Regions from separate parts of the Micromonospora sp. WMMD1274 genome, predicted to be linked through region 1. Evidence: riboswitches for the same ligand, from Rfam matches in the RefSeq annotation. Region 1 holds a riboswitch; each other region holds the start of a gene.
What was found. Region 1 has a riboswitch for cyclic di-AMP ahead of ACN27D_RS32885 (transglycosylase family protein). Riboswitches for the same ligand answer to the same signal wherever they lie in the genome.
Positions count from the first base shown of each region.

Region 1 (3,197 bases):
CCGTCGGCGACGAGCTGCTTGAGGCGTGCGGCGGCCACCGGCTCGCTGACGCCGACCCGCCGGGCGAAGTCGTCGAAGCGGCGGGTGCCGAACGACGCTTCCCGCAGCAGGAGCAGCGTGGTGCGGTTGCCGACCACCTCGAGCGCCCGGGCGATCGAGCAGTTGGCGGTGGACCAGGAGTCACGCTGGGCGAGGAGGTCCGTCATGGCGTCGACGGTACCTCCTGACTTAGGGAACCAAAAGTCAGCTACCTCACAGCTGGCCGGGGAAGAAACCGTGCCGGGCCAGCGGCTCGACGATCTGGTGCTCCTCGTACGACAGGTGCGACAGCAACGTGTCGGTGAGCAGGTCCACCGCCTCCTGGAGTCCGGTGAAGTCGCCGGGCCGGCGGACCAGCTCCACGAGTGCCCGGTCCACGCTCTCCACCACGCCGTGGATCACCACGTGCTCCTCCTCCAGGCGGTCCAGCACGGCGGCCAGCCCGGCCTCGGATCGGCGCAGGTGCGGGAAGATCGAGGCGTCCTCCAGCCCGTGGTGCTGGGTGACCATCGTGCAGTAGGCCGCGCAGTACGCCCCGAGCGTCCAGTTGTTCTGCCGCATGGTCATCTCGTTCAGCGCGGCCCGCGCCCGGCCCGGCGTGACCGAGCCCTGCTTGACCTGTTCCAGCAGGTCGCGCACCTGGGCCAGCTCCTGCCGCAGGTGGTCGTGCACGTCCACCAGGTGCTGCCCGGCGGCCTGTCCCCGGGCCGGGTAGGTGTGCCCGGCCGGTGGCGGCGGGGCGGTCGGGCGGGTGGACTCGTCCCAGGGGCGGCGCGCGCTCAGGCGTACCCCCGGGTCGGGGGTGGGGGTGACACCCAGCGTGCTCGGGCCGCCGGCGGCGGCCTGCTCCTCGGCGGCCGCGCGGGTGCCGCCGACGGGCGTGGCGCGCTCGGCGGCGACCAGCTCCCGCACGGCGGGCGCGACCTCCTGGCCGAATATCTGGATCGCGCGCGGCTCGTCGCTGCCGAGGATGAACGTGGTGATGCCGTGCTCCAGCGTGAGCCCGGCCAGTTCCTCCACCCACTGGTCCGGCGGCCCGGCCAGGAAACCGGCCGACGAGCGGGCGAACGTGCCGGTCACGTTGAGCATGCGGCGGATCGCGGCCGGGTCGCGCCCGGCGGCCCGGGCGCCCTCGTCGACGAGCGCGTTCAGGGCGGGCAGCTCGTCGGGGCCCTTCGGCAGGTACGACAGCGACGGCAGCCAGCCGTCCGCGGCGCGGCCGACCAGGCGCAGCATGCGCGGCTTGTACGCGCCGACCCAGATGCCCACCGGGTGCGCCGGCGCCGGCCCGCGCTTGGCACCGACCACCCGGTAGTGCTCGCCGTCGACCCGGATCATGCCGCGCCGGTCGGTGTCCCAGACCTCGCGGATCACCCGGATCGCCTCGTCCAGGGCTTCGACGGCGGCGCCGGGGGACAGGCGCCGCCCGCCGGTCGCCTCGATCGCGTCCCAGAACGCGCCCGCGCCGAGCCCCAGCTCGACCCGGCCGCCGGTGAGCAGGTCCAGGCTGGCGATGCTGCGGGCCAGCACCACCGGCTGGCGCAGCGGCAGGTTGAGTACGTTGCCGGCCAGGCGGATGCGCTCGGTGGCGGCGCCCACGTAGGACATCAGCGTCCAGGTGTCCAGGAAGCCCGGCTGGTACGGGTGGTCCTGGAAGGTGACCAGGTCCAGCCCGACCTGCTCGCAGAGCCGGGCGAGCGCCACCACCTGGTCGGGCTGCCCGGCGGCGGGGGTGATGAAGCCGCCGAAGGTCAGCTCGTGTCCGTGATCGGTCATCCGTCCCGCCCTCCCGTGATCTTGCCTGGCCCTGCCACCGTAGCGCCGCCGCCGGTAGCCCGGCCGGGTGAAGAGCATCACAAGAAGTGGACGATCGTCGCAAAACGCTCCTAGCGTCGGTTTCGTTCGCAGACGCGGACACCGCGGGCCGGAAACGCCAAATCCCGCCGCCGTCCCCGGTAACCGAACCTCGCGCGGGAGCGGGGGAACCACACGTTCCACGGTGCATCGTCACCTCGGGGTGAAGCCGCCACCGGCGGCCGGGCTCCTCGGCCCGAACCCGACAGCTCACCTCGTCGGCGTGGAGGAATCCACATGGCAACTGAATACTCAGCCCGAAGCCGCCGTACCGCTCTCGGGGCGGTTCTGGCCGGCGCCGCCGTCGGCGCCGCGACCCTCTTCGGCCCGGCCGCCCCGGCCAGCGCGGGCGTCAACTGGGACGCGGTCGCGCGCTGCGAGTCAGGCGGCAACTGGAAGATCAACACCGGCAACGGCTACTACGGCGGGCTCCAGTTCTCCCGCGCCACCTGGAACGGCTACGGCGGCAAGAAGTACGCCGCCCGCGCCGACCTGGCCAGCCGCTCCGAGCAGATCGCCGTCGCCGAGAAGGTGCTGCGCGGTCAGGGCATCGGCGCGTGGCCGGTCTGCGGCAGGAAGGGCGGCTCGGCGAACGCCGGGTCGGCCGCGGCCGGCGAGCGGGCCACCACGAAGGCCACTCCGCGCAAGGCCGCCCCGGAGCGGCCGGCCCCGCGCAAGGCCGCCCCGGAGCGGCCCGCGACGAAGGCCGCGCCGCAGCCCGCGAGCGGTGCCGGGACGTACGTGGTCCGGCGCGGGGACACGCTGTCGGAGATCGCCGTGGCGCAGCGCGTCGACGGCGGCTGGCGTGCCCTGCACGAGCGCAACCGGGCGGTGGTCGGCGACGACCCGGGCCTGATCTTCCCCGGTCAGCGGCTGCGCCTGCGCTGACAGCGGTCCGGAGAACGCCCGGCCGGTCCGTCCGGCCGGGCGTTCACCCGTCCGCGACACGCCGCGTCGCCGGTGTCCGGCCTGCTCGCGGCGCCGGGGCGCGGCCCGCGACAGCCGGTGACCGCGATTCGTCGGAGCCGGTTGCTAGGGTCACGGTGCTCGGCTAAGACGTGAAGAAAGCGCGGAAATGACCAACGACCCGTTCTCGGCGGCCGCGAGCCTCGACGAGATGCTGACCCGCACGCAGCAGGCGCTCACCGCGATGCGCTCCCGGGCCTCGGCGCACGCCGACGGCGAGCCGGGCGACCTGCTCCGCGCCGAGGGCACGGCCGCCGGCGGGCGGGTTCGCGCGGTCGCCGTCCAGGGTGGCCGGCTGGATTCCGTGACGGTCGACCCGGAGCTGGCCGGCGAGCCCC
Region 1 is NZ_JBMHMG010000001.1:6,951,316-6,954,512, reverse strand. It holds gene ACN27D_RS32895 (winged helix-turn-helix transcriptional regulator) at 1-206, opposite strand, end outside; gene ACN27D_RS32890 (LLM class flavin-dependent oxidoreductase) at 253-1,815, opposite strand; cyclic di-AMP (ydaO/yuaA leader) riboswitch at 1,987-2,132, shown strand; gene ACN27D_RS32885 (transglycosylase family protein) at 2,131-2,781, shown strand; gene ACN27D_RS32880 (YbaB/EbfC family nucleoid-associated protein) at 2,969-3,197, shown strand, end outside.

Region 2 (3,197 bases), 3.9 Mb from region 1:
CCGAGCACCCGTACGGCTCGGCCGTCTACGGTTCGCGTTACCAGGGGCAGCGCGGCCCGACGCCGAGCCGGTCCTGGCAGAGCTGGCGGACCTGGCCGACCCGCTGACGCCGCGCTTGGGGCGCCGCGCCTGGGGCCCCGCCGTCACCGGCGGAGCCCCGGAGCACGACCTCAGCCGGGACGGCCGTAGCTGTTGATGTCGCCGTCGTCGACCCGCTTCATGGTGATGGGCTTGCCGGACTGGGAGGCGTGCACCACCCAGCCGTCGCCCACGTACATCGCCACGTGGTGCAGGTCGCTGTAGTAGAAGACGAGGTCACCGGCGCGCAGTTCGGCCCGGCTGATCCGCTTCGTCACGCCGTGCTGCTGGCGTGCGCTGTGCGGCAGTGAGACGCCGCCCTTGGCCCAGGCCGCCATGGTGAGGCCCGAGCAGTCGAAGTGGTCCGGTCCGGCCGCGCCCCAGACGTAGATCTTGCCGATCTGGGCGCAGGCGAACTTGACCGCCGCACCGGCCGGGCCGCCGGGGTAGCCGGCCGGGCACGGCGCCGGGCGCAGCGGGCCGCCGCCACCCTTGCCGTACACCTTGAGCCGCAGCTTCTCCAGCTTGGCGATCTCGGCGTCGATCTGCTTCTTCTTCGCCGCGAGCTGGGCCTCGGTACGCGCCAGGCCGGCGATCATCTCGTCCAGCGGCTTCTTCTTCGCCGCCAGTTCGTCGCGCAGCGCGGCGACGGAGCGCACCTGTTCGTGCTGGCGGTGCGCGAAGCGGTCGAGCAGTTCCAGGCCGTTCACCAGGTCACCGGGCGAACGGCTGCCCAGCAGCGCGTTCACGGTGGAGAGGTTGTCGCCCTTGTAGGCGTCGGCGGCGAGCCCGCCGACCTGGCCGAGTGCGGCGTCCACCCGGGCCTGGAGGGGTGCGATCTGCCGGCCGAGCGCGTCGGCCTGCTTGCGCCGCGCGGCGAGCTGCCCGCGTACGGCGTTGACCTGTTCGATGACCGGTTCGAGCTTGTTCCAGTCGCGGTCGATCTGGGCCTCGATCTCGGCGACCGAGGGTTCGGCGTGTGCCGCCGTGGCGCCGCCGGTCAGGACGACGGCGGTGCCGACCAGTGCGGCGAGGGCGGTGGTGAAGCGGGACCAGCGGGAACGCGGCGCGACGAAGGACCGGTCGGCCGACCGGTTCGACGACGGCCGCGGGGCATGGAGTGCCACCGGGCGTCCGTACTCCTTCTTCCGTACCGCCTACCGGGTTAGCTGACGGATTCGGGCGGGAAGGGAGCCGCCCTACCGCATCGCTGCGGATTCACCCCAGGTACCTGGTTCCCCGGCTCGCCCGGAGGCGACTCGGCGGTGTCGGACCGTCACCGACCGGGTTGGACGGTGAGACGTGCGGCCGACGATTCACCAGAGTAGGGACCACCGTTATCGATCCGCAACTTCCAGCGCCGTGACACTCCGTACGCGATCCGGTGCCGCACCCGCGCGGAGGTGAAATTTTCTTTCAAGGCTGATTACCCACTGGAAAGGTATTGACCCTCACGGGTGTGCGGAGTGAGGGTGGAAACGCAGTGACCCCCATCCCTGTCCAGGAGGTTCGATGCACCTCTCCGCCCCGCCGTCGGGCAGACGGATACTGCTCGCCGCCGCAGTGGCGACAGCCACCGCGCTGGCGACGACCGGCCCGGTGACCGCCGCGCCGGACACGCCCGCGCCCGCGAGCGACCGGCAACAACAATACGCCGCCGCCGCGGCCGAGTACGGCGTGCCGCAGAACGTGCTGCTCGGCGTCTCCTATCTGGAGTCCCGCTGGGACACGCACACCGGGCAGCCCAGCACCAGCGGCGGCTACGGCCCGATGCACCTGACCGACGCCACGCACATCCTCGCCATGCCGGGCAGCGCCCACGTCGACGAGGACGAGGACCCGCGCGGCGACGACGCCCGCCCGCTCAAGCTCGACCCGGCCACGGCCGCCGCGCCGCAGCGGGAGACCCCGCTGCCGCCCGCCTCGCTCCAGACGCTCGACGCGGCCGCCGCGCTGACCGGGCTCGACGCGGGGACGCTGCGGACCGACCCGGCCGCGAACATCCGCGGTGGCGCGGCGCTGCTGGCGTCGTACCAGAAGGCCCTGGGTGGGCCGGTCGGTGCCGGCACCGACCCGGCGGCCTGGTACGCGGCGGTGGCCCGGTACTCCGGCGCGGACACCTCCGACGCCGCGGCGGCCTTCGCCGACGAGGTGTACGACCAGCTCGGCCAGGGGGCCAGCCGGACCACCGACGACGGCCAGCGGGTCACGCTCGCCGCCACCGCCGCGAAGCCGGACCGTTCCCGCCTGGCCCGCCTCGGCCTGCGCAACGCCGAGCGGCCGGACGGGCTGGAGTGCCCGGTGCGGCTGGCCTGCGATTGGATCCCCGCGCCGTACGAGCAGCTCAGCGACGACCCGGGCGACTACGGCAACCACGACCTGGGCGACCGGCCGAAGCAGCAGAAGATCGAGTACATCGTCATCCACGACACCGAGGGCTACTTCGGCCCGAGCGTCGACCTGGTGAAGCGGGCCGACTACCTGGGCTGGCACTACACGCTGCGCTCGGTGGACGGCTACATCGCCCAGCACATCAAGACCAAGGACGTGGGCTGGCACGCCGGCAACTGGTACGTCAACGCGAAGTCCATCGGCCTGGAGCACGAAGGCTTCGCCGGTCAGGGCACCTGGTACACCGAGGCGATGTACCGCACCTCCGCCAAGCTGGTGCGTCACCTGGCGCTGAAGCTCGGCATTCCGATGGACCGCCAGCACATCATCGGCCACGACAACGTGCCCGGCATCACCGCCGCCAACGTGGGCGGCATGCACTGGGACCCGGGACCGTACTGGGACTGGTCGCACTACTTCGACCTGATGAAGGCGCCGTTCCGCGGCACCGGCACGCCCCGGACCGGCCTGGTCACCATCGACCCGGACTTCGCCACCAACCGGCCCGCGTTCACCGGCTGCAACCAGCAGCCGCCCGGCGTCCCGACGCCCCGGCCGCCGGCCGAGCCGTGCCCGTCGCGTGGTTCCTCGGCCGTGATCCTGCGGACCGCGCCGAGCCCGGACGCCCCGCTCGTCAACGACCTCGGGCTGCGCCCGGACGGCACGCCGGACACCATGTACATCTCCGACCACGGCGCCCGCGCCTCGGCCGGCCAGACGTACGCCCT
Region 2 is NZ_JBMHMG010000001.1:3,034,311-3,037,507, reverse strand. It holds gene dcd (dCTP deaminase) at 1-107, shown strand, start outside; gene ACN27D_RS14005 (NlpC/P60 family protein) at 171-1,205, opposite strand; cyclic di-AMP (ydaO/yuaA leader) riboswitch at 1,219-1,353, opposite strand; gene ACN27D_RS14000 (N-acetylmuramoyl-L-alanine amidase) at 1,591-3,197, shown strand, end outside.
Region 2: it holds a riboswitch for cyclic di-AMP, as region 1 does, so the genes downstream of both, ACN27D_RS14005 (NlpC/P60 family protein) here and ACN27D_RS32885 (transglycosylase family protein) in region 1, are expected to answer to the same signal.

Region 3 (3,197 bases), 5.7 Mb from region 1:
GCGGCGGCGGAGATCCGCCGCCTCTACCCGGACCTGCCGCTGCCCGCCGCGGTCCGGTCCACGGGTGTGGCGCCGGTCGAGCGCACGGTGCCCGCCGCCGACCTGCCGGCGGCCACCGTCGAGGCGGCCGAGGCGCTGCTCGCGCAGGTGGAGGGCACCGTCGGCGTGATCACGCCGGTGCCGCGCCGGGACGAGGTGGCGGGCTGGCTGGGCGGGCTCGGCGCGGGCCGCCTCCAGGTCGTCACCAGCCTTCAGGCCAAGGGCATGGAGTACGACGGCGTGGTGCTGGTGGCGCCGGGTGAGATCCGGGCCGATCCCGGCTCGGGCGTCCGCACGCTCTACGTGGCGCTGTCCCGGGCGACCCAGCGCCTCACCACGCTCGACCCGGTGGGGTGACCGGCCCCGCCGCCACCCACAGTTCACTTGCATACATAGCGATGTGAACATACATTGGGCCGGGCCGGTACGCGGCAGGGAGGGTGTTGGCGTGGGCGCAGGTCATGACCACAGCGGTGCGGTGGCCAACGCGGCACACCGCCACCGGGGCCGCCTCTGGGCCGCGTTCGCGCTGCTCGCCGCCCTGATGGTGGTCGAGGCGGTGGCCGCCTTCACCACCGGCTCGCTGGCGCTGCTCTCCGACGCCGGGCACATGTTCACCGACGTGCTCGGCATCGGCATGGCCCTCGCGGCGATCACCGCCACCCGCCGGGCCGGCACCGACCCGCAGCGCACGTTCGGGCTCTACCGGCTGGAGGTGCTCGCCGCCCTCGCCAACGCCGTGCTGCTCGGCGCCGTCGCCATCTACGTCCTGGTCGAGGCGGTACGCCGCTTCGGCGAGCCGCCGGAGGTGCTGGCCGGCCCGATGCTGGTGGTGGCGGTGCTCGGCCTGCTCGCCAACATCGTCGCGTTCGCGCTGCTGCGCGCCGGGGCGAAGGAGAGCATCAACCTGCGCGGGGCGTACCTGGAGGTGCTCGGCGACCTGCTCGGCTCGCTCGGCGTGATCGCCGCCGCCCTGGTCATCGCGGTGACCGACTGGTGGTGGGCGGACCCGCTGGTCGCCGTCGGGATCGGCCTGTTCATCCTGCCGCGCACCTGGCGGCTCGGCCGGGCCGCGCTGCGCATCCTGGTGCAGGCCGCGCCGGAACACCTCCAGGTGACCGCCGTGCACGACCGGCTGGCCGCCGTACCCGGCGTGGCCGAGGTGCACGACCTGCACGTCTGGACGCTCACCTCGGGCATGGAGGTGGCCTCGGCGCACCTGACCACCGACCCGGGCGTGGACCCGGCCGGCGTGCTGGCCGCCGCGCGGGCCGCCCTGCACGAGGACTTCTCCATCGATCACGCCACGTTGCAGGTCGAACCCGGAGCGTCGGCCGGAGTGTGCGGACAGACCGAGTGGTGATTAGGACACACTTAAATCACTGTGGCTAATGTAGTCTTATGCCGGTTTTGCCCCGCCTAGTGGCACTGCTCCACGGAGCCGTGCCCGGGCAGCGCCGGTAGTCTCGGTCGCGGCCGCACCCGCGGGCGCCACCGGCCCCGGTGGGGCGGCCGTCGCCTAATCGTCCGCAGGGACGAGCCGGGGAACCACGTACGTGGGGTGCATCCGCGTCAGCGGTAGGGATCTTCCGTCCCGAACCCGTCAGCTAACCCGGTCGGCGCTGACGGAAGGACGTGTGAATGCCCCCAGTGGCACCTGTACGACGGACGGCCGCCCGGTTGGCGGCCCTGCTCGTCGCGACGCTGACCCTCGGCGTCGCGACCGTTCCGGCCTCCCCCGCCTCGGCGGCGCCCGCGACCGGCCTGCTCGCCGCCGCGCCCGGCGACGACGAGGGCGGCACGCCCGAACTGCGCGCCCAGCTCGACGCGGCCAGCAAGGGCTGGCTGGAGGCGAAGGCCGCGCTCAACCGGTCGGTGAACCGGCAGAAGCAACTCAACGAACAACTCAAGACGGTCGGCGCCGAACTGGCCGTCCGGGACGCCAAGGTCGGCGAGATCGCCGCCGTGGCGTACCGCAACGGCCGCCTGGGCACCGCCGGGGCGCTGCTCGGCAGCAGCAGCCCGGAGGGCTTCATGGACCGGGCCGCCGCGCTGGAGCAGGTCGCCGCGCACGAGGACCGTACGCTGCGCGACCTGATCGCGACCCGGGACGAGGCCACCCGCACCCGCACCGAGCTCGACGGCGAGATCCGCGAGCAGCGCAAGCAGGTGGCGGTGATGGGCAAGCGCAAGGAGCAGGCCGAGCGTGCCCTCGAGGTGGCGAACGACCGGGCCTCGCGCAGCAGCAGCGGCGGTGGCAGCGTCCAGGGCACCTCCAGCAAGAACGCGAAGCCCGCGCCGCGCAACTCGGACGGCTCCTGGCCGTCGGAGTCGTGCAGCGTCAACGACCCGACCCCGGCGAACGGCTGCATCACCCCACGCACGCTGCACGCGCTGCAACAGGCCAAGGCGGCGGGCTTCACCCGGTACGTCTCCTGCCACCGGCCCAGCGGCTCGGGTGAGCACCCGAAGGGGCGCGCCTGCGACTTCGCCGCGCAGAAGAGCGGCTTCGGCGGCGTGGCCACCGGCGGCGACCGGACGTACGGCAACAACCTGGCCGCGTACTTCGTGCGCAACGCCGACCCGCTCGCCGTGCTCTACGTGATCTGGTTCAAGCAGATCTGGCTGCCCAGCAGCGGGTGGAAGTCGTACAGCGGCGGCAACGGCGACCCGTCCAGCGACCACACCAACCACGTGCACCTGTCGGTGTACTGAGCGCGCCCTGGAGGGCGGCCGGATCAGGCCGGCCGGCCCTCCAGGGTCGCTCCGAGACGCGCCGCCAGGCCCAGGTGAGCCGCCCGGGCCTGGCGGAACGCGTACCCGAACAGCGGTGCCGGTGCGGTGAGCGTGATCTCCACGTCGATGCGTACCGTGCCGTCGGGCTCGTCGCGCAGGCGGGTGTGGTTGCGTACCGTCGTGGCGGGCTGCTGCCGCGCCACGGTGACCACCTCGTCCTCGCCGGCGATCAACACGTCCGCCTGGTACGTGACCGGGAAGTGCAGCGGGCCGAGTTGCAGCCGGTCGGTGATCGCGTAGCTGGCCAGCGCGCCCGGCCGGGCCGGCAGCTTCCGGACCCGGACGATCAGCGGATGCAGCTCGCCCTGGCGACTCAGGTCACCCAGTAGCGCCACCGCCTCGGCCCGGGTGCACCGGGCCTG
Region 3 is NZ_JBMHMG010000001.1:1,254,229-1,257,425, forward strand. It holds gene ACN27D_RS05330 (HelD family protein) at 1-396, shown strand, start outside; gene ACN27D_RS05335 (cation diffusion facilitator family transporter) at 488-1,402, shown strand; cyclic di-AMP (ydaO/yuaA leader) riboswitch at 1,546-1,676, shown strand; gene ACN27D_RS05340 (coiled-coil domain-containing protein) at 1,681-2,754, shown strand; gene ACN27D_RS05345 (SRPBCC family protein) at 2,778-3,197, opposite strand, start outside.
Region 3: it holds a riboswitch for cyclic di-AMP, as region 1 does, so the genes downstream of both, ACN27D_RS05340 (coiled-coil domain-containing protein) here and ACN27D_RS32885 (transglycosylase family protein) in region 1, are expected to answer to the same signal.